One region of the Rhizobium sp. CB3090 genome, then DNA from elsewhere that is predicted to be linked to it. Evidence: predicted binding sites of a transcription regulator. Region 1 holds the regulator's gene; the other holds the start of a gene.
What was found. The regulator PhoB, encoded in region 1, activates phosphate uptake and scavenging genes when phosphate is short. The targets are predictions, from matches to a motif close to TGTCATNNANCTGTCAT.
Positions count from the first base shown of each region.

Region 2: a site for PhoB is predicted at 5,079-5,095, ahead of QA646_RS07940 (UDP-2,3-diacylglucosamine diphosphatase). Genes of this name have one in related genera too.

Region 1 is NZ_CP121662.1:131,923-140,953, forward strand. It holds gene pstA (phosphate ABC transporter permease PstA) at 1-101, shown strand, start outside; gene pstB (phosphate ABC transporter ATP-binding protein PstB) at 116-931, shown strand; gene phoU (phosphate signaling complex protein PhoU) at 983-1,696, shown strand; gene phoB (phosphate regulon transcriptional regulator PhoB) at 1,729-2,412, shown strand; gene QA646_RS00695 (IS1182 family transposase) at 2,528-3,898, shown strand; gene QA646_RS00700 (GcrA family cell cycle regulator) at 4,046-4,570, opposite strand; gene QA646_RS00705 (aspartate aminotransferase family protein) at 4,996-6,195, shown strand; gene argF (ornithine carbamoyltransferase) at 6,268-7,185, shown strand; gene QA646_RS00715 (Hsp33 family molecular chaperone) at 7,335-8,324, shown strand; gene apaG (Co2+/Mg2+ efflux protein ApaG) at 8,431-8,823, opposite strand.
Region 2 is NZ_CP121662.1:1,632,863-1,641,893, reverse strand. It holds gene QA646_RS07960 (NAD+ synthase) at 1-596, shown strand, start outside; gene QA646_RS07955 (hypothetical protein) at 627-1,454, shown strand; gene QA646_RS07950 (hypothetical protein) at 1,540-2,298, opposite strand; gene QA646_RS07945 (NADP-dependent malic enzyme) at 2,490-4,802, opposite strand; gene QA646_RS07940 (UDP-2,3-diacylglucosamine diphosphatase) at 5,161-5,967, shown strand; gene QA646_RS07935 (MFS transporter) at 6,135-7,355, shown strand; gene QA646_RS07930 (MlaE family lipid ABC transporter permease subunit) at 7,510-8,670, shown strand; gene QA646_RS07925 (ATP-binding cassette domain-containing protein) at 8,683-9,031, shown strand, end outside.

The sequences.
Region 1 (9,031 bases):
TCGAAAGAACCTCCGGAGCCATTATCGTCCTGCTCTTCTTCCTCGTTGCGATGAACATCGGCGCCATCCTGCTGCGCCGTCGCTTTGAGCGGCGCTGGTGACAGGAGACGATGGAATGAACATGATGACGGAAGTCGCGAGCGAAAAAGCACTGGCCAGGAAGATGACGACGATCCCCTACAAGATGATCGGTCAGGCCGTCTCGGTCTATTATGGCGACAAGCGCGCGCTGTTCGACGTGGACCTGAACATTCGTGCCAACACGGTCACCGCGCTGATCGGTCCTTCCGGCTGCGGCAAGTCCACCTTCCTGCGTTGCCTCAATCGTATGAACGATACGATCGACACCTGCCGCGTCACCGGCAAGATCACGCTCGACGATCAGGATGTCTATGATAACGCCATTGACGTCGTTGAGCTGCGCGCTCGCGTCGGCATGGTGTTCCAGAAGCCCAATCCGTTTCCGAAGTCGATATACGAGAACGTCGCCTATGGGCCGCGTATCCATGGGCTGCATCGATCCAAGACCGACCTCGACCATATCGTCGAAACCAGCCTGCAGAAGGCCGGGCTGTGGGGCGAGGTAAAGGACCGGCTCTTCGAGGCAGGCACCAGCCTCTCCGGCGGCCAGCAGCAACGCCTTTGCATCGCGCGCGCCGTCGCCGTCAGTCCGGAGGTCATTCTCATGGACGAGCCGTGCTCGGCGCTTGATCCGATCGCCACCGCCAAAGTCGAGGAACTCATTCATGAGCTGCGAGAGAACTTCACGATCGTCATCGTGACGCATTCCATGCAGCAGGCAGCCCGCGTTTCGCAACGTACCGCAATGTTTCATCACGGCCATCTGGTCGAGGAGAACGATACCGATAAGATGTTCACCAATCCCGATGATTACCGCACGCAGGATTACATCATGGGCCGTTTTGGCTGATGATGCTCCCCGCGCGGCTCCCTTCACACCTTTCACCTAGAGGATAGAAAAATGGTCTCTACACACATTCTCTCTGCTTACGACGAAGACCTGAAGTTCCTGACGCGCCGCATTTCCGAAATGGGCGGCCTGGCGGAGCAGATGGTCAGCGACAGCGTCCGCGCGCTGGTAAACGGCGATGCTGCCCTGGCGCAGAAGGTCATCTCCGATGACGTCATTCTCGACCACGCCGAGCGCGAAGTCGGCGACAAGGCGATCGTCACCATCGCCCGCCGCCAGCCGATGGCTGCCGACCTTCGTGAAATCATGGGCTCCATCCGCATCGCCGCGGATCTGGAGCGCGTCGGCGATCTCGGGAAGAACACTGCCAAGCGCGTCATCGCCGTGCAGGGCACCGGCGTTCCGCGTCGTCTCGCCCGCGGCATCGAGCATCTCTCCGAACTGGCGCTCGTCCAGCTCAAGGAAGTGCTCGACGTCTACACGACCCGTTCGCCTGATAAGGCTGTGTCGATCCGCGAGCGCGATGAGGAAATCGACGCCATGTACACCTCGCTCTTCCGCGAGATGCTGACTTACATGATGGAAGATCCGCGCAACATCACCACCTGCACGCATCTTCTCTTCTGCGCCAAGAACATCGAGCGTATCGGCGACCATGCCACCAACATCGCCGAGACGATCTATTACATGGCAACCGGCGCCCAGCCCGAAGGCGAGCGCCCGAAGGACGATACCGCCAATACCGTCGGTGCGGTGACGGAATAAAGTAGACGCCAAGAGAAGGAGACCACAGGCGCATGGTTCCGAGAGTAGCTGTTGTAGAAGACGAGGAAGCGCTAAGCGTTTTGCTGCGCTATAATCTCGAGGCCGAGGGCTTCGAGGTCGACACCATCCTGAGAGGCGACGAAGCCGAGCTGCGCCTCCAGGAGCGCATCCCCGATCTTCTGATCCTCGATTGGATGCTCCCTGGCGTGTCCGGCATCGAGCTCTGCCGTCGGCTGCGTATGCGGCCGGAGACAGAGCGCCTGCCGATCATCATGCTCACCGCTCGCGGCGAGGAAAGCGAGCGCGTACGCGGTCTTTCCACCGGCGCGGACGACTATGTCGTCAAGCCGTTCTCGACGCCGGAGCTGATGGCCCGCGTCAAGGCGATGCTGCGCCGAGCCCGCCCGGAGGTTCTGTCCACGGTGCTGCGCTGTGGCGATATCGAACTGGACCGCGAAACACATCGCGTCCACCGCAAGAGCCGTGAAGTGCGCCTGGGGCCGACGGAATTCCGCCTGCTGGAATTCCTGATGTCATCGCCCGGCCGCGTCTTCTCGCGCTCTCAGTTGCTCGACGGCGTATGGGGACACGATATCTATGTCGACGAACGCACCGTCGATGTGCATGTCGGCCGCCTGCGCAAAGCGCTGAATTTCTCCAATATGCAAGACGTCATCCGCACCGTTCGCGGCGCGGGTTATTCCATGGAGGCCTGATCGGGCAACCGACTGGCCGCCAATATAGCGGCGGAAACAGAAAACGGGCCTTTCGGCCCGTTCAGACTGCTGACAAACCCCTGGCGATGCTGGGGATTTTGTGATTCATTGGGATATGTTGAAGAAACCCGCTGCCGAACAGACGGCGATCGAGATGGTGACGCTCGATAGCCTGGTGCCGAAGGATCACCTGCTTCGCAAGATCGATCAGGTGATCGATTTTTCCTTCATCCATGATCGTGTTGCCGGACTTTACTGCGCCGACAACGGCCGGCCGGCGCTCGATCCGACCTTGATGTTCAAGGCGCTGTTTATCGGCTATCTGTTCGGCATCCGCTCGGAGCGTCAGTTGGTGCGCGAGATCGAGGTCAACGTCGCCTATCGCTGGTTCCTGCGGCTGAGGCTGACGGACGGAGTGTTCGACGCCTCGACCTTGTCGCAGAACCGCCGCCGGCGCTTCAACGATCCCTGCGTAGCCCAGGATATCTTCGATCATATCGTCGAACAGGCGATCGCCCACAAGCTGGTCGACGGCACGGTGCTTTATACCGACTCGACGCATCTGAAGGCCAATGCCAACAAGGGCAAATACGATCTTGCCATGATCGAAAAGTCGCGTGCCGACTATTGGGCCGATCTCGACCGGGCCATTGAGGCCGAGCGTGTCGTGCACGGCCAGAAGCCGTTGAAGGAGAAGGAGCGCGAGCCGCAGGTCAAGGAGACCAAGGTCAGCCGCACCGATCCGGAGGCGGGCTATATGGTGCGCGACGGCAAGCCCAAGGGCTTCTTCTATCTCGACCACCGCACGGTGGACGGCAAGCTTGCCATCATCACCGACACCCATGTCACACCGGCCAACGTGCATGACTCGATCGTCTATCTCGATCGGCTGGACCGGCAGCGCCGCCGCTTCGGCTTCGACGTCGGTGCCGTCGGACTGGATGCCGGCTATGCCACGGCCGGTATCGCCAAGGGGCTGGAAGACCGGCAGATCCTCGGCGTCACCGGCTATCGCAATCCGACGCCGCCCAAGGCCGGCATGATGCGCAAGTCGAAGTTCGTCCATGACATGCAAGCCGATGGTTATCGCTGCCCCGAGGGTCAGCTCTTGACCTATGCCACCACCGACCGCAACGGCTACAAGCACTACACATCCGATCCGGCCATCTGCCAAACCTGTCCGCTGCTGGCCTCCTGCACATCCAACGCCAAAGCGGTCCGCTCCATCACCCGCCATGTCTGGCAAGATGCTCGTGAACGCACCGATGCCCACCGTCTCACCCCCTGGGGAAGGGCTATCTACAAGCGCCGCAAGGAGACGGTCGAACGCTCCTTTGCCGATGCCAAGCAACTGCACGGGCACCGCTATGCCCGCTTCCGAAGTCTCACCCGCGTCGCCTGCCAGTGCCTGCTGGCGGCAGCAGCGCAGAACATCAAGAAGATCGCCATGGCGCTCACCAAAGCACCCAAACCGAGCCTGGCGTGAGGGCCAGAGGCCGCCAACTTCCCCTCGCCGCACAGCCCAACTTAAAACAACCCATGGTCATAAAACAAAACCCGCCGAAAATATCGACGGGTTTGTCAGCAGTCTGAACGGGCCTTTCGGCCCGTTTTTCATATGGTTGGCACCGGTTCAGTGTGCCGCCCGGCGCCGGTCATGCACCGGCTGGTAAGCCAGGCGCTGATGATAGGTGCAATAGGGCGAAGAGTCCGGGCTGTCGTTGCCGCAGAAGTGAAAATCATCCTTCAGCGGGTCGCCGACCGGCCACTTGCAGGTGCGTTCGGTGAGCTCCGTCAGGCCGAGGCGGCGCGAGATCGGAACGACCACATTGGCGGCCGGGCGATATTCGATCTCGTGGACCGTATCGATCTCGACCTCTTCCTTGAGCATCGTCGCACCCTGCTGGCGGGTAACCGTGCGGGTTGCAACGCGCGAGGCGTAGTTCGGCGCCCGCGGGGCCGAGGTATTGCGTTTCGGGGCTCGAGCTGCAGTTGCCACGCCACCGGCTTTCGCTCGGCCCGGCAGGCTCAAGCGATGCACTTTGCCGATGACGGCATTACGACTGACACCACCGAGCTGTGCCGCGATCTGGCTGGCGCTCAAACCTTCGGACCACAGCTTTTTCAGCTTCTCGACGCGTTCGTCTGTCCAATTCATGCCCTGTCTCCGCTGTCGCGTTTCCGATGGCAGAATCCCTCACCATTGCCTCGCATTGGATCGAGGCGTGAAACGCTTTAAAATTGTGGTGACTAGTTCCGCCGCATGCAGTCTAGTAATTGGTTTTTAACCTAGTGTGAGGCTGACTCCGTGACAAGAGTCGCGGGAATCTTGAGGAATCGATTTCGAGGTTTTCCCCAACTTGCTATACGTGAGTGGCATTTATGCAATATCAGTTGTGGAAGACATGCCCTCCATCCAGAGGCGCTCTGCCGCACCTGCTAAATCGCCAGTTTTGTTGACATCGCGGTGCAAAACATCAATAGTGCCCACGCCGCCGCAAGGCGGCATTTTTGATTTTCCAGGGCCCGTTTCACGTGAAGGGAACGATTGGCCCTAAAGGTTGTGATCGAGGAGAATGCGCCATGGCTGAAACCGCGCCGCTTTATGACACCTATATGCGTGCTCCGCTGCGGTTCGAGCGAGGCGAGGGCGTATGGCTGATCACCGAGACCGGCGAGCGCTATCTCGATTTCGCCGCGGGTGTCGCGGTGAATTCGCTTGGCCATGCCCATCCCCATCTGGTTGCAGAGCTGAAATCGCAGGCCGACAAGGTCTGGCACCTGTCCAATCTCTATGAGGTGCCGGGCCAGGAGAAATTGTCGAAGCGCCTGACGGATGCCACTTTCGCCGACAAGGTGTTCTTCACAAACTCCGGAGCCGAGGCACTGGAATGCGCCATCAAGACGGCGCGTCGCTACCAGTTCTCCAAGGGGCATCCCGAGAAATATCATATCATCACCTTCGAAGGCGCCTTCCATGGCCGCACGATCGCGACGATCGCTGCCGGCGGCCAGGATAAATATCTCGAAGGTTTCGGCCCGAAGGCCCCCGGCTTCGACCAAGTGCCGTTCGGCGATCTCGATGCGGTGCGCGCCGCCATCACCGATGCGACGGCCGCGATCCTGATCGAGCCGGTGCAGGGCGAGGGCGGTATCCGCCCGGCGACCAACGAGTTCCTGCGCGGCCTGCGTCAGATCTGTGACGAGCATGGCCTGCTTCTGGTCCTCGACGAGGTTCAGAGCGGCGTCGGCCGCACCGGCAAGCTCTTCGCCCATGAATGGGCCGGCATTACGCCGGATATCATGGCTGTCGCCAAGGGTATTGGCGGCGGCTTTCCGCTCGGTGCCTGCCTTGCGACCGCGGATGCGGCCTCCGGCATGAAGGCGGGCACACATGGCTCGACCTATGGTGGCAATCCGCTCGCCATGGCGGTCGGCAACGCTGTGCTCGATGTCGTGCTGGCAGACGGTTTCCTGCAGCATGTGCGCGATGTGGCCTTGGTCTTCCGCCAGGGTCTGGCCTCGCTCAAGGATCGTTTTCCGGATATTATCGAAGACGTCCGCGGCGAGGGGCTGCTGCTCGGGATGAAGGCCGCCATTCCCCAGGCTGAACTGCTGCAGGCGATCCGCGCCGAGCATCTGCTGGGCGTGCCGGCGGGAGACAATGTCATCCGTCTGCTGCCGCCGCTGGTGGTCACGGCCGAAGAGGCGCGCGAAGGCCTTGCCCGTATCGAACGCGCTGCAGAATCTCTGCGCGCCGCCCGCGTCAAGAAGTCGGCTTGAGTTCAACGCCTGCTAATCGGGGCGTTTTGCCCCATTAGCGGGCGTTATCATTTCTGGAGTACAGGTAGGAACATGGCTTCACCAAAACACTTTCTCGATCTCTCGGCCGTCGCGGGTGCCGATCTGCGCAGCATCATCGACGATGCCATCGTGCGAAAGCAGGCGCTGAAGGCCGGTGCGGCAGACAAGCCGCTGGCCGGCAAGATGCTGGCGATGATCTTCGAGAAGCCGTCCACCCGCACCCGCGTCTCCTTCGACGTCGGCATGCGCCAGCTCGGCGGTGAGACGCTGTTCCTGTCGGGTACGGAAATGCAGCTCGGCCGCGCCGAGACGATCGGCGATACGGCCAAGGTGCTGTCGCGCTATGTCGACGCGATCATGATCCGCACGACCGATCATTCGCGGCTGCTGGAACTTGCCGAACACGCGACCGTGCCGGTCATCAACGCGCTGACCGACGATACCCATCCCTGCCAGATCATGGCTGACATCATGACCTTCGAGGAGCATCGCGGGCCGATCAAGGGCAAGACCATCGCCTGGACCGGCGACGGCAACAACGTGCTGCATTCGCTGGTCGAAGGGGCTGCCCGTTTCGGCTATCGAATGAACATGGCCGTGCCCCTTGGTTCTGAGCCAAAGGATCACTATCTGAACTGGGCCCGCAACGAGGGCGCCGAAATCATGCTCTCGCATGATGCCGACCGTGCGGTCGCTGGCGCCGATTGTGTGGTAACCGATACCTGGGTATCCATGAATCAGGAACACCGGGCCCGTGGTCACAACGTCTTCCAGCCCTATCAGGTCAACGCGGCTTTGATGGCACAGGCCGGCAAGGATGCGTTGTTCATGCATTGCTTGCCCGCCCATCGCGGGGAGGAAGTGACGGACGAGGTGATCGACGGTCCGCAATCCGTTGTTTTCGATGAGGCGGAAAACCGCCTTCATGCGCAAAAATCGATTCTTGCTTGGTGCCTGGGCGCGATCTGAAGATATGGAGCAATTCCAGGAAAAGTGTGCAGCGGTTTTCCGTCCGGAATTGCGAAAAAACAAAAAGATAGAGCGGTTCTAATATTCCGTGAGAAGCTGAACCGCTCCCGAACCGCGTTTGATGTCGCGGGCGCAGTAGGAGTAGAGCAATGGCGGAAAGTGCAGCCTCGCTGGGTCAATTCGATTTTGCCGGCGACGATCATGTCGTTCCCTTCCAGGTAGAGGGTCTTGATGTCCGCGGTCGCGCCGTGCAGCTCGGGCCGCTGTTGGACGCAATTCTCGCCCGGCACAACTATCCGGCTCCTGTCGCCCGGCTGCTGGCCGAGGCCGTGGTGCTGACCGTATTGCTCGGCACCTCGCTGAAGTTTGAGGGCAAGTTCACCGTACAGACCAAGAGCGACGGCCCGGTCGACCTTCTGGTCGCCGATTTCTCGACGCCGGAGAACGTCCGCGCCTATGCTCGCTTCGATGACGAGGCGCTGGCCGATGCCGTTGCTGCCGGCAAGACCGAACCGGAACAGTTGCTCGGCAAGGGCGTCCTCGCCTTCACCATCGATCAGGGTCGCTTCAGCCAGCCCTATCAGGGGATCGTGGCGCTCGACGGTGCGTCGCTCGAAGAGATCGCCGGCACCTATTTCCGCCAGTCGGAGCAGATCCCGACGCGTGTCCGCCTCGGCGCTGCCGAATTGTTCGACCGCGATGAGGCCGGCAAGCCGCGCCATCGCTGGCGGGCCGGCGGTCTTGTCGCACAGTTCCTGCCGGAAGCGCCGGAACGCATGCGCCAGCCGGACCTCCATGGCGGCGACGGCGACACTAGCCTGCGCGAACACGTCGAGGACGACGCCTGGGCGGAAGCCCGCACCCTGGTCGAGACCATCGATGCCGACGAGTTGACCGATCCGCAGGTCGGAACCGAGCGCCTATTGTATCGCCTCTTTCATGAGCGCGGTGTGCGCGTCTATGAGCCCAAGGCGGTCTTCGACCGCTGCACCTGTTCGCGCGACAAGCTGAAGGGCGTGTTGCGGGGTTTCTCCGCCGAAGAGATCGAAGCGAGCCAGGACAATGGCGAGATCGCCGTCACCTGCGAATTCTGTTCGACGACCTATCGCTTCGAGGTGTCCGAGGTGACGGCCGCCTGAGCGATATCAGGAAAGGGGCTGAATAGTTTTCCGTGCGCAATTGCGAAGAACAAGAACATGGAGCGGCGTTGCTTTTTCACGAAAAGCTGAACCGCTCCAACCAGCTTCAGTTCAGCGTTCGTAGCAGGTTGGGCGTATCCAGCGAAAAGGCGGGGATTTTGACGTGAAACAGCTTCCCGTCATCCGTCTCCATCTGGTAGTGGCCGAACATCATGCCCGAGGGTGTGTCGAGCGGACAGCCTGAGGAATATTCATAGGTATCGCCGGGCCGCAGCCTCGGCTGCTCGCCCACGACGCCGGGTCCGGTCACCTCGTCCACCATGCCGTTCTGATCGGTGATGTGCCAATAGCGCGTCACCAGCCGCACGGAGACGGTCGAGTGGTTGGAAATCACGATGCGATAACCCCAGACGTAACGATCGTCATCCGGATCGGATTGCTCCTCCAGATAAAAGGGTTCGACAACAACTTCGATGTCGTGTGTTAGAGCGCGATACATGCCTGACACCTTGGTCACTACTCCGAAACGTCGCGCGCCCAAACGAACGCACAAAGGACGCTCCAGCATTTTAAATCTAGGGCACCTTATCCGCTTTCTATGATCCCACGGAAAGCGGGATACTTAGGGGTATCCTATAAAGCGACCTGTTCCGTCAAGGAATGGATTGGTGGAAACGCCTTTGACGGATTAAACCCTTCGGATTTCC
Region 2 (9,031 bases), 1.5 Mb from region 1:
TCACTTCGGCGCTTTCGGATCTGTTCGAAGGCACCGACAGCGGCATCACTGAGGAAAATCTGCAGAGTCGTGCCCGCGGCACCATTCTCATGGCGATTTCCAACAAGTTCGGCTCGATGGTGGTGACCACGGGCAACAAGTCGGAAATGTCTGTTGGATATGCCACGCTCTATGGCGACATGAATGGCGGCTTCAATCCGATCAAGGACCTCTACAAGATGCAGGTCTATGCGCTGTCGCGCTGGCGCAATCTGCATGTGCCGCCAGGCGCGCTTGGCCCGTCGGGCGAGGTGATCCCGTTCAACATCATCGACAAGGCGCCGTCGGCCGAGCTGCGGCCCAACCAGACGGACCAGGATTCGCTGCCACCCTATCCGGTGCTCGACGATATTCTGGAGTGCCTGGTGGAAAAGGAAATGGCGGTCGAGGAGATCGTTGCGCGTGGGCATGATGTCGCGACGGTCCATCGCGTCGAACATCTGCTTTATCTCGCCGAATACAAGCGCCGCCAATCGGCGCCGGGCGTGAAGATCACCAAGAAGAATTTCGGTCGCGATCGGCGCTATCCGATCACCAACCGGTTCCGCGATCGCTGATCGCGGCGCCCTGCCGCGAATGGAGAGCCAATGCGCAGTTCGGTCGAGATCTATAATATTCGTACCGGTGAAAACCGCGTCGTCTGGCAGACCGAACGGCTGGTCGAAGCGCCGAATTTTTCGCCGGACGGGCGCTATCTGCTGCTGAATGGCGATGGCCTGCTTTATCGGCTCGCGCTCGACGGCAAGGCCGAGGCCATTCAGGTCGATACCGGTTTTGCGACGCTCTGCAACAACGACCACGGCATATCGCCTGACGGTTCGTTGATCGCCATTTCCGACAAGACGGAGCACGGCAAGTCCTGCATCTATGTCCTGCCGGCTGAGGGCGGCACGCCGCGGCAGGTGACGCAGAATCTGCCCTCCTATTGGCATGGCTGGTCTCCCGATGGGCAGCAGTTTTCCTATTGCGGCATTCGAGATGATGTTTTCGATATCTACACGATTTCGATCGATGGCGGCGAAGAGACGCGGCTGACGCATGGCGAAGGCCGCAATGATGGGCCCGACTATTCCGCCGATGGGCAATGGATCTATTTCAACTCAAGCCGCACTGGCCTGATGCAGATCTGGCGCATCCATCCAGACGGAACCGGGCTGGAGCAGATAACCAACGACAATTACGGCAACTGGTTCGCCCATCCATCGCCGAAGAACGACAAGGTCGTGCTGCTCTCCTACGACCCCGACGTCTTCGACCATCCGCGCGACCTCCACGTCCGGCTGCGGCTGATGGATATGGATGGCGGTAATCTCACGACGCTGTTCGAGCTTTTCGGCGGACAGGGGACGATCAATGTGCCGAACTGGTCTCCGGATGGTGACGAGTTCGCCTATGTCCGCTACGAGCCGGCTTGATCTCACTGGACAAGTTAGCATCCGGCTGTTCCTGAGTTGGTTTTGGAGACAGACGATGAGGCGGTTGCCGCGCTGCTGAGAGCGCCTATTGTGCCGGCTGCGGACCGGCCGCTTTCGGATGTTTGAGATCGATGCCACCTTGGTCTGTCGCGAGGAATTGCGGTCCGACCTGGCGCACCTTGTTTGCCGAGGGATCGTAAGGCCGGTCCGCCGGCATTTGTCTGGGCTGAATCTGGGTGACCGCCGGCGCCGACGCTGCCGGCATCTGCCGTTGCGGCAGCGTCGCGTCCGTCTGGGGCCTGTGCGTCTCGATCGACGTGATCGAGCTTTCCGGTTGCGCGAACGACTGCTCTTCAGGCGCGTAAGGCTCCTGCTTCAACCGGGTGTTGATAACAGTATCCGGCTCGGCCGACGCGGGGGCGTTGCAGCCATTGCGTTGCATGATGGCCAGCAATTGGCGCCGTTGTGCCCCTTCGGCGTCGACGCGGGTCAAACTCAGCTCACGCTCATCCATCAGCGAACTAAGGTCCTGCTGCATCCGGTCTAGTGACGTCTGCATCTCGTCGCAGGCGCCACTATCCCCGGAGCCGGAACCGAAGATCACCACGCTGTCTGAAGAGCAGCCCTGATTGCGCATATCGCTTTTTAGCTGCCGGATCATCAGATTCTGTTGAGCGATAGCGCGCGAAAGCTGCCGTGTCTCGGCGCTGGCGCCGACAACTTGCGTGATATTGGCATACCGACCATGCAGTTCGTCGCAGAGGGTATTCGTCTGCGCCAAAGCCGGCGAAGCTGCCAGTAAGGACAGCAAAAGACAGGAGAAGGAATTTCTGCCGCGGTTCACGATTTTGCTCTTCGAAAGCGGTTCGACTTTGAAAAACGATACAGCGTGGAGCTTAACAACGTACCTATAGAAACACGTTTCAGGTGGGAAGACTCTTGCGAAATGATCGAAGATGGAGCGGGGTCACCTTTGTCGCCGTCTGGTGACGTCGCTGCGGCCGCCACAGAAGACGGCCGCGACGAGGGGGCCGCTCAATTCGGCTGCGAGGCCTCGACCACCGCAAGGGCTGCCATGTTCACGACGCCGCGCGATGTGACGGAGGGCGACAGAATGTGGGCGGGGAGCGCCGTACCGAGAAGGATCGGGCCGACATGCAGGCCGTCTGTCATGGTCTTGACCACGCCGAGGGTAATGTTGGCGGCATCGAGATTTGGGAAGACCAGTAGGTTCGCTTCGCCGGTAAGCGTGCTGTCGGGCATGACATGGCGGCGCAGGCTTTCGGAAATGGCGCTGTCGCCGTGCATTTCGCCGTCGACTTCCAGCTCCGGTGCCATCTCGCGGACAAGCGCCAGGGCATTGCGCATCTTGGTCGCGCTTTCCGACTCGCGCGAACCGAAATTCGAATGCGAGACGAGGGCGACCCGCGGTGAGATGCCGAAGCGTTTGATTTCCTCGGCTGCCAGCACCGCCGACTCGGCGATCTCCTCGGCATTCGGATTAAAGGTGACGTAGGTGTCGGTATAGAAGGTCGCGCCGCGCTGCGAAATCAACAGGCTGAGCGCCGAGAAATCACGGACATCGGGGCGCTTGCCGATGATCTGGCGGACGACGCGCAGATGCCGCTCGTAACGGCCTTCCAGGCCGCAGATCAGCGCATCGGCTTCGCCGCGCTTCAGCGCCAAGGCGCCGATGACGGTGGCATTGGTGCGCACGATCGTTCGCGCCGCTTCTGGAATGACACCGCTGCGGCCGACCATCGAGAAATAGAGATCGACATATTCGCGGAAACGGGGATCGTCTTCCGGATTGATGACGGCGAAATCCGTATTTGGCCGAATCTTCAGGCCATAGCGCTTGAGACGCGTCTCGATGACGGAGGGACGGCCGATCAGGATAGGAACCGCGGTGCCCTCTTCAAGAAGAACCTGGGCAGCGCGCAACACGCGCTCATCCTCGCCTTCGGAGAAGACGACACGCTTGCGCTCTGCGGTTTTCGCGGCGGCGAAAATAGGTTTCATGATGAAGCCGGACCGGAAGACGAAGCGATTGAGTTCGTCCATATAGGCATCGAAATCGGCAATCGGGCGCAGGGCCACGCCACTTTCGGCCGCGGCTCTCGCAACGGCGGGCGCAATGCGCAAGATCAGGCGCGGATCGAAGGGCGAGGGGATCAGATAATTCGGCCCGAAGACAGGTGTTTCGCCGGAATAGGCGCGTGCCGCAACGTCAGACGGCTCCTCGCGGGCAAGCGACGCGATGGCGCGCACCGCGGCCATCTTCATTTCCTCATTGATCGTCTTGGCGCCGCAATCGAGCGCACCCCGGAAGATGTAGGGGAAACAGAGAACGTTGTTGACCTGGTTCGGGAAGTCGGAACGGCCGGTGCAGATCATCGCGTCCGGCCGGGCGGCACGGGCGAGATCCGGCATGATTTCGGGCGTCGGATTGGCGAGCGCCATGATCAGCGGCTTCTCCGCCATCTGCGCCAACAGCTCAGGCTTCAACACACCGGCGGCGGAGAGGCCAAGGAAAACATCGGCGCCGGGGATCGACTCGGCAAGCACGCGCTTATCGCTCTTCTGTGCATAAATGGACTTCCATTCGTCCATCAGCTCGGTACGGCCCTCATAGACGAGGCCCTCAATATCGTGGACCCAGATGTTTTCGCGCTTGGCGCCGAGAATGACCAGTAGGTTGAGGCAGGCGAGCGCGGCTGCGCCGGCGCCGGAGGCGACGATCTTGACGTCCTCGATCTTCTTGCCGGCCAGTTCCAGCCCATTGAGAATGGCGGCGGCAACGATGATGGCGGTGCCGTGCTGATCGTCATGGAAGACGGGGATCTCCATCTTTTCACGGAGGCGACGCTCCACCTCAAAGCATTCCGGCGCCTTGATGTCTTCCAGATTGATGCCGCCGAAGGTCGGCTCCAGCGCCGAAATCGTGCTGACCATCTCATCGACGGTGGGTGCTGCGACTTCGACGTCGAAGACATCGATGCCGGCGAATTTCTTGAAGAGCACAGCCTTGCCTTCCATGACAGGCTTGGAGGCTAGCGGACCGATATTGCCGAGACCGAGGACGGCCGTGCCGTTGGATATGACCGCGACGAGATTGCCGCGAGAGGTGTAATCGAAGGCCGTTTCGGGATTATCGCGGATGGCGAGGCAGGGGGCAGCAACACCCGGAGAATAGGCAAGCGCCAGGTCGCGCTGGTTGCCGAGCGGCTTCGTCGCCTGGATTTCCAGCTTGCCGGGACGGGGATAGCGATGAAAGAAGAGAGCCTGATCGTCGAAATTGCCGCTCGGCATGTTCTTGGCTGCCTTCGATGTGTCGTGCGTATCCATTACGCTCCTCCATTCCTGCTTGTGCGCTCGCGTTTGAGTCCTCTGCATACATCAATCACCCAGGGTTCACAGTATGCAATTGACGCGGACAGAAGGTTTTTTGTCGCGTTGTTTTTGTTCGCCGCTGAGGCTCGCGCAAATCGGCGTGACGGTGCCATGGCTGGGCGTCGCATACGAGCAAAACCGCAAAGGCGATGGTTTACAACCGACCGGCCGGATCTCGCCATAGCTGTAAAGCGCGGCTTATCCCATGCGACAAGCCTCTCGCACAGGATTTGTCATCATCCTGAAACACGAGTCTGGTTTTGGAATAGCCAACGTAGGATAGGGCACGGACATAGAGTTCGTGAATAAAAACATGAATGTCAGGCGGTTTCGAACGCTGTTCATTTCTGACGTGCACCTGGGCTCGAAAGCAGCCAAGGCGGACTATCTGATCGATTTCTTGCGCCATCACGAAGCGGACACCATCTTCCTTGTCGGCGATATCGTCGACGGCTGGCGGCTGAAGCGCACCTGGTATTGGCCGCAGGATTGCAATGACGTGGTGCAGAAATTGCTGCGCAAGGCGCGCAAGGGCACTCGCATTGTCTACATTCCCGGCAATCATGACGAATTCCTGCGCGATTTCCCCGGCATGCATTTCGGCGGCATCGAAGTGGCGCAGAGGGCGATGCACGAGACTGCCGACGGCAAGAAGTATCTCGTCCTGCACGGCGACGAATTCGACGTCGTCGTCCGCAACGCGCGTCTGCTCGCCTACCTCGGCGATTGGGCCTACGACATGGCGATCCTGATCAATGTCGGCCTCGCTGCGGTTCGCCGCCGCCTGAACATGCCCTATTGGTCGTTCTCGGCCTGGGCAAAGCTTCAGGTCAAGCATGCGGTCAATTTCATCGGCGAATTCCAGCGCGTCGTGGTCGAAGAAGCTAGGCGCAACGATGCCGACGGCGTCATCTGCGGCCACATCCATCATGCCGTCATCGAGGATTTCGATGGCGTCCGGTATATCAACACGGGCGACTGGGTCGAAAGCTGCACGGCGATCGCCGAGCATGAAGACGGTACTTTCGAGCTGATCACGTGGCAGTCGATCGCGGAGGCACAGCCAGTCGGCGTCGCCGTCGAGGATTTGTCGAAAACGCTGGGCGCGCAGGCGGCGTAATTACAAGCCGCTTCACGGGTCCGATAACGGCCCGTCACATTTTTTGATCGTTGCAACCTGACTACAGCCTCATATTTTCTCCGAAACGTTTCGATCGGGCTATTTCTCGCCATAGTCGTATTCACGATGGGGTGATAGGGAGCAATCAGCTTCCCTTCAGGTCTGTCATGATTCCCGCGACAAAATCTCTCCAGGGCGAGGGCGCGCCTCCGCATTTTCGTTTGCGCACCGCCTTGTCCTATTGTGCTCCGTTGTTCGTCAACGGGATCGCTCTGCCGTTTTTTCCCGTCTGGCTGACGGGACTGAATTTCGGTGACCGCGAGATCGGCCTCATTCTCGCGGTGCCGATGGTAGTGCGCGTTCTCGTCGTGCCGATTGTCGGCATGCTTGCCGATCGCGTGGAGGAACGTGCGAATGTGTTGTTCTGGTCGGGTGCACTGTCGCTACTGACGGCGATCGCGCTTTACTGGACGAGCGATTTCTGGCCGGTTCTGCTGGTCTACGCCATTCAGGGGGCGACATATGCGCCTTACTTACCTGTCGTGGAATCGATCGCCGTTTCCGGCGTGCGGCGCTGGGGGTTCGACTACGGCTCGATGCGCGTCTGGGGATCGATCGCTTTCATCTTTTCGACCCTTATCGGCGGTCAGATGATCCAGAAGTGGGGCGGCACCATGGTTCTCCCCACCATGGTCGGCGGCTTTTTCCTGACGACGATGATGGCCTTCTTCTGTCCGCGCATCGGGCCGACACGCCGGCGCAATCAGCCGATTAATCTGCAGGCGCCGACCGGCGGCGGGCTGCGCTCACCGCAATTGTTGATCACCATGATCGGCGTGTCGGTGCAGCAGTCGAGCCATGCCGCGCTCTACACGTTCGCCTCGATCTATTGGCGGACGCTCGGTTTTTCCGGCACGCAGATCGCGGTCCTCTGGAGCATAGGGGTAGCGGCGGAAGTCATGGTTTTCTTCCTGTCGAAGATGCTGAGCCGTCGGTTCAGCGCCTGGACGCTGATTTTCTTCGGCTCGAGCATATGTATCCTTCGGTGGATATTATTTCCGATCAATCTCGGTTTCGCCGGTTATTTCGTGCTGCAATGTTTTCATTCCTGCACCTATGCCTGCGTCCATACCGGCATTCAGCGCCGCATCGTCGCCTCGGTGCAGGAAACCCAGGAGGCTTCGGCCCAGGGTTCCTATTTCTTTTATAATGGCATGTTCCTCGGGCTTATGACCCTGGCGTCCGGCTATCTCTACGCGTGGCTTGGTGTTTCCAGCTATTATGTCATGGCCGGTGTCGCCGCTTTCGGCCTCGCTATGGTGATGCTTGCCCGCAATCTTCAACCCCGCAGTTCCGGGTTTGGCGAAAGGGCGGGCGAGGTCTCTTGAAGGCGCGCGAAACGAATTCATTTGGATACCAAAATGCTATGGCATATTTTGACATCGGCGCGGCATGGAAATCGCCTATGCACTCGGATATTAACCATTGGCGTCGAGCTAAGATTCCTGAGTCGGCGATTGTGACCCAAGACCTGAAAGACGCATGAGTTTGAAAGCAGCCGAACAGAAACCCGATGCACCGAGGATCGATGACGAGCCCGATGGCAACGGGCATCGCTATCGGCTGGAAGGCAATTGGCGGAGCGCCAATGTGCATGGCGTGCTGCGGCAGATCGATCAGCTTACGAAACGGCGCGGCGACGATCATGTGGTGATCGATCTTTCCAATCTTTCCGATGTCGATACCGCCGGGGCGCTGCTCATCCGTCGCTTGAAGGAGAGCCAGGAGGCCCATGGTACCAGCGTCAGGATCGACGGCTCCAATCCCCATATCGATGAGCTGCTTACGGCCTTTACCGAAGACGCGGACAAGGAGATCGCGGAGCCCAGGCCAAAGGTGTCCTTGGCGGAACGGATTTTTGCGCCGATCGGCGAAAGCGTTTACGACATCTGGGGCAATCTCGTCGCGGCCATGTACATTCTCGGTTCCGCGGTGCGGGGCGCGCAGCTCAAGTTCGGGCGCGGCAGCGGTGTTTCGCCGGCTTCGATCGTCAATCAGATCGACCATATGGCCGTGCGCGCCGTGCCGATCATCTTGCTGATGTCCTTTCTGATCGGTGCAATCATTGCACAGCAGGGCGCATTCCAGCTCCGATATTTCGGCGCCGAAATCTTCGTGGTCGATCTCGTCGGTATCCTGCAATTGCGTGAAATCGGCGTGCTGCTGACCGCAATCATGATCGCCGGCCGTTCAGGCAGCGCCATTACCGCCGAAATCGGCTCGATGAAAATGCGCGAAGAAGTCGACGCTCTGAAGGTCATGGGTCTGAACCCGGTCGGCGTTCTGATCTTTCCCCGGCTGGTGGCATTGACCGTCGCGTTGCCACTGTTGACCATCATTGCCAATTTCGCCTCGCTCGGCGGCGCGGCGGTGGTCGCCTGGGCCTATTCGGGCATTACCTTCGCCACTTTCGTTTCGCGCCTGCACGAAGCGATCAGCCTCTCCACCGTCATCTCGGGCATGATCAAGGCACCGTTCATGGCGCTGGTCATCGGCATCGTCGCTGCGGTCGAAGGGCTGAAGGTCGGTGGCAGCGCCGAATCGCTCGGCCAGCATGTGACCCAGTCCGTTGTGAAATCGATTTTCGTGGTGATCCTGATGGACGGGCTGTTTGCCATGTTCTACGCAGCGATCGATTTCTGAGGGCTGGCAAGGATGAGCGCGCTTCACTCGGAAATCCCGATGGATAAGGATGAGCAAGGTAAAGATGTCGTGCTGTCGGCGCGAGATGTCACCGTCGCTTTCGGATCGAAAGTGGTGCTCGATAAATTGAACCTCAATATCTATCGCGGCGAGATCCTCGGTTTCGTCGGCGCTTCCGGCGCGGGCAAGTCGGTGTTGCTGCGCACGGTGTTGCGGCTGTTGCCGCGCCGTTCCGGCAAGATCGAGATCCTTGGCGAAGACTATGACAAGCTCTCCGAGCCGGAGCGCAACAGGCTGGATATGCGTCTGGGCGTGCTGTTCCAGCAAGGCGCACTGTTTTCCTCTCTGACGGTAAAGGAAA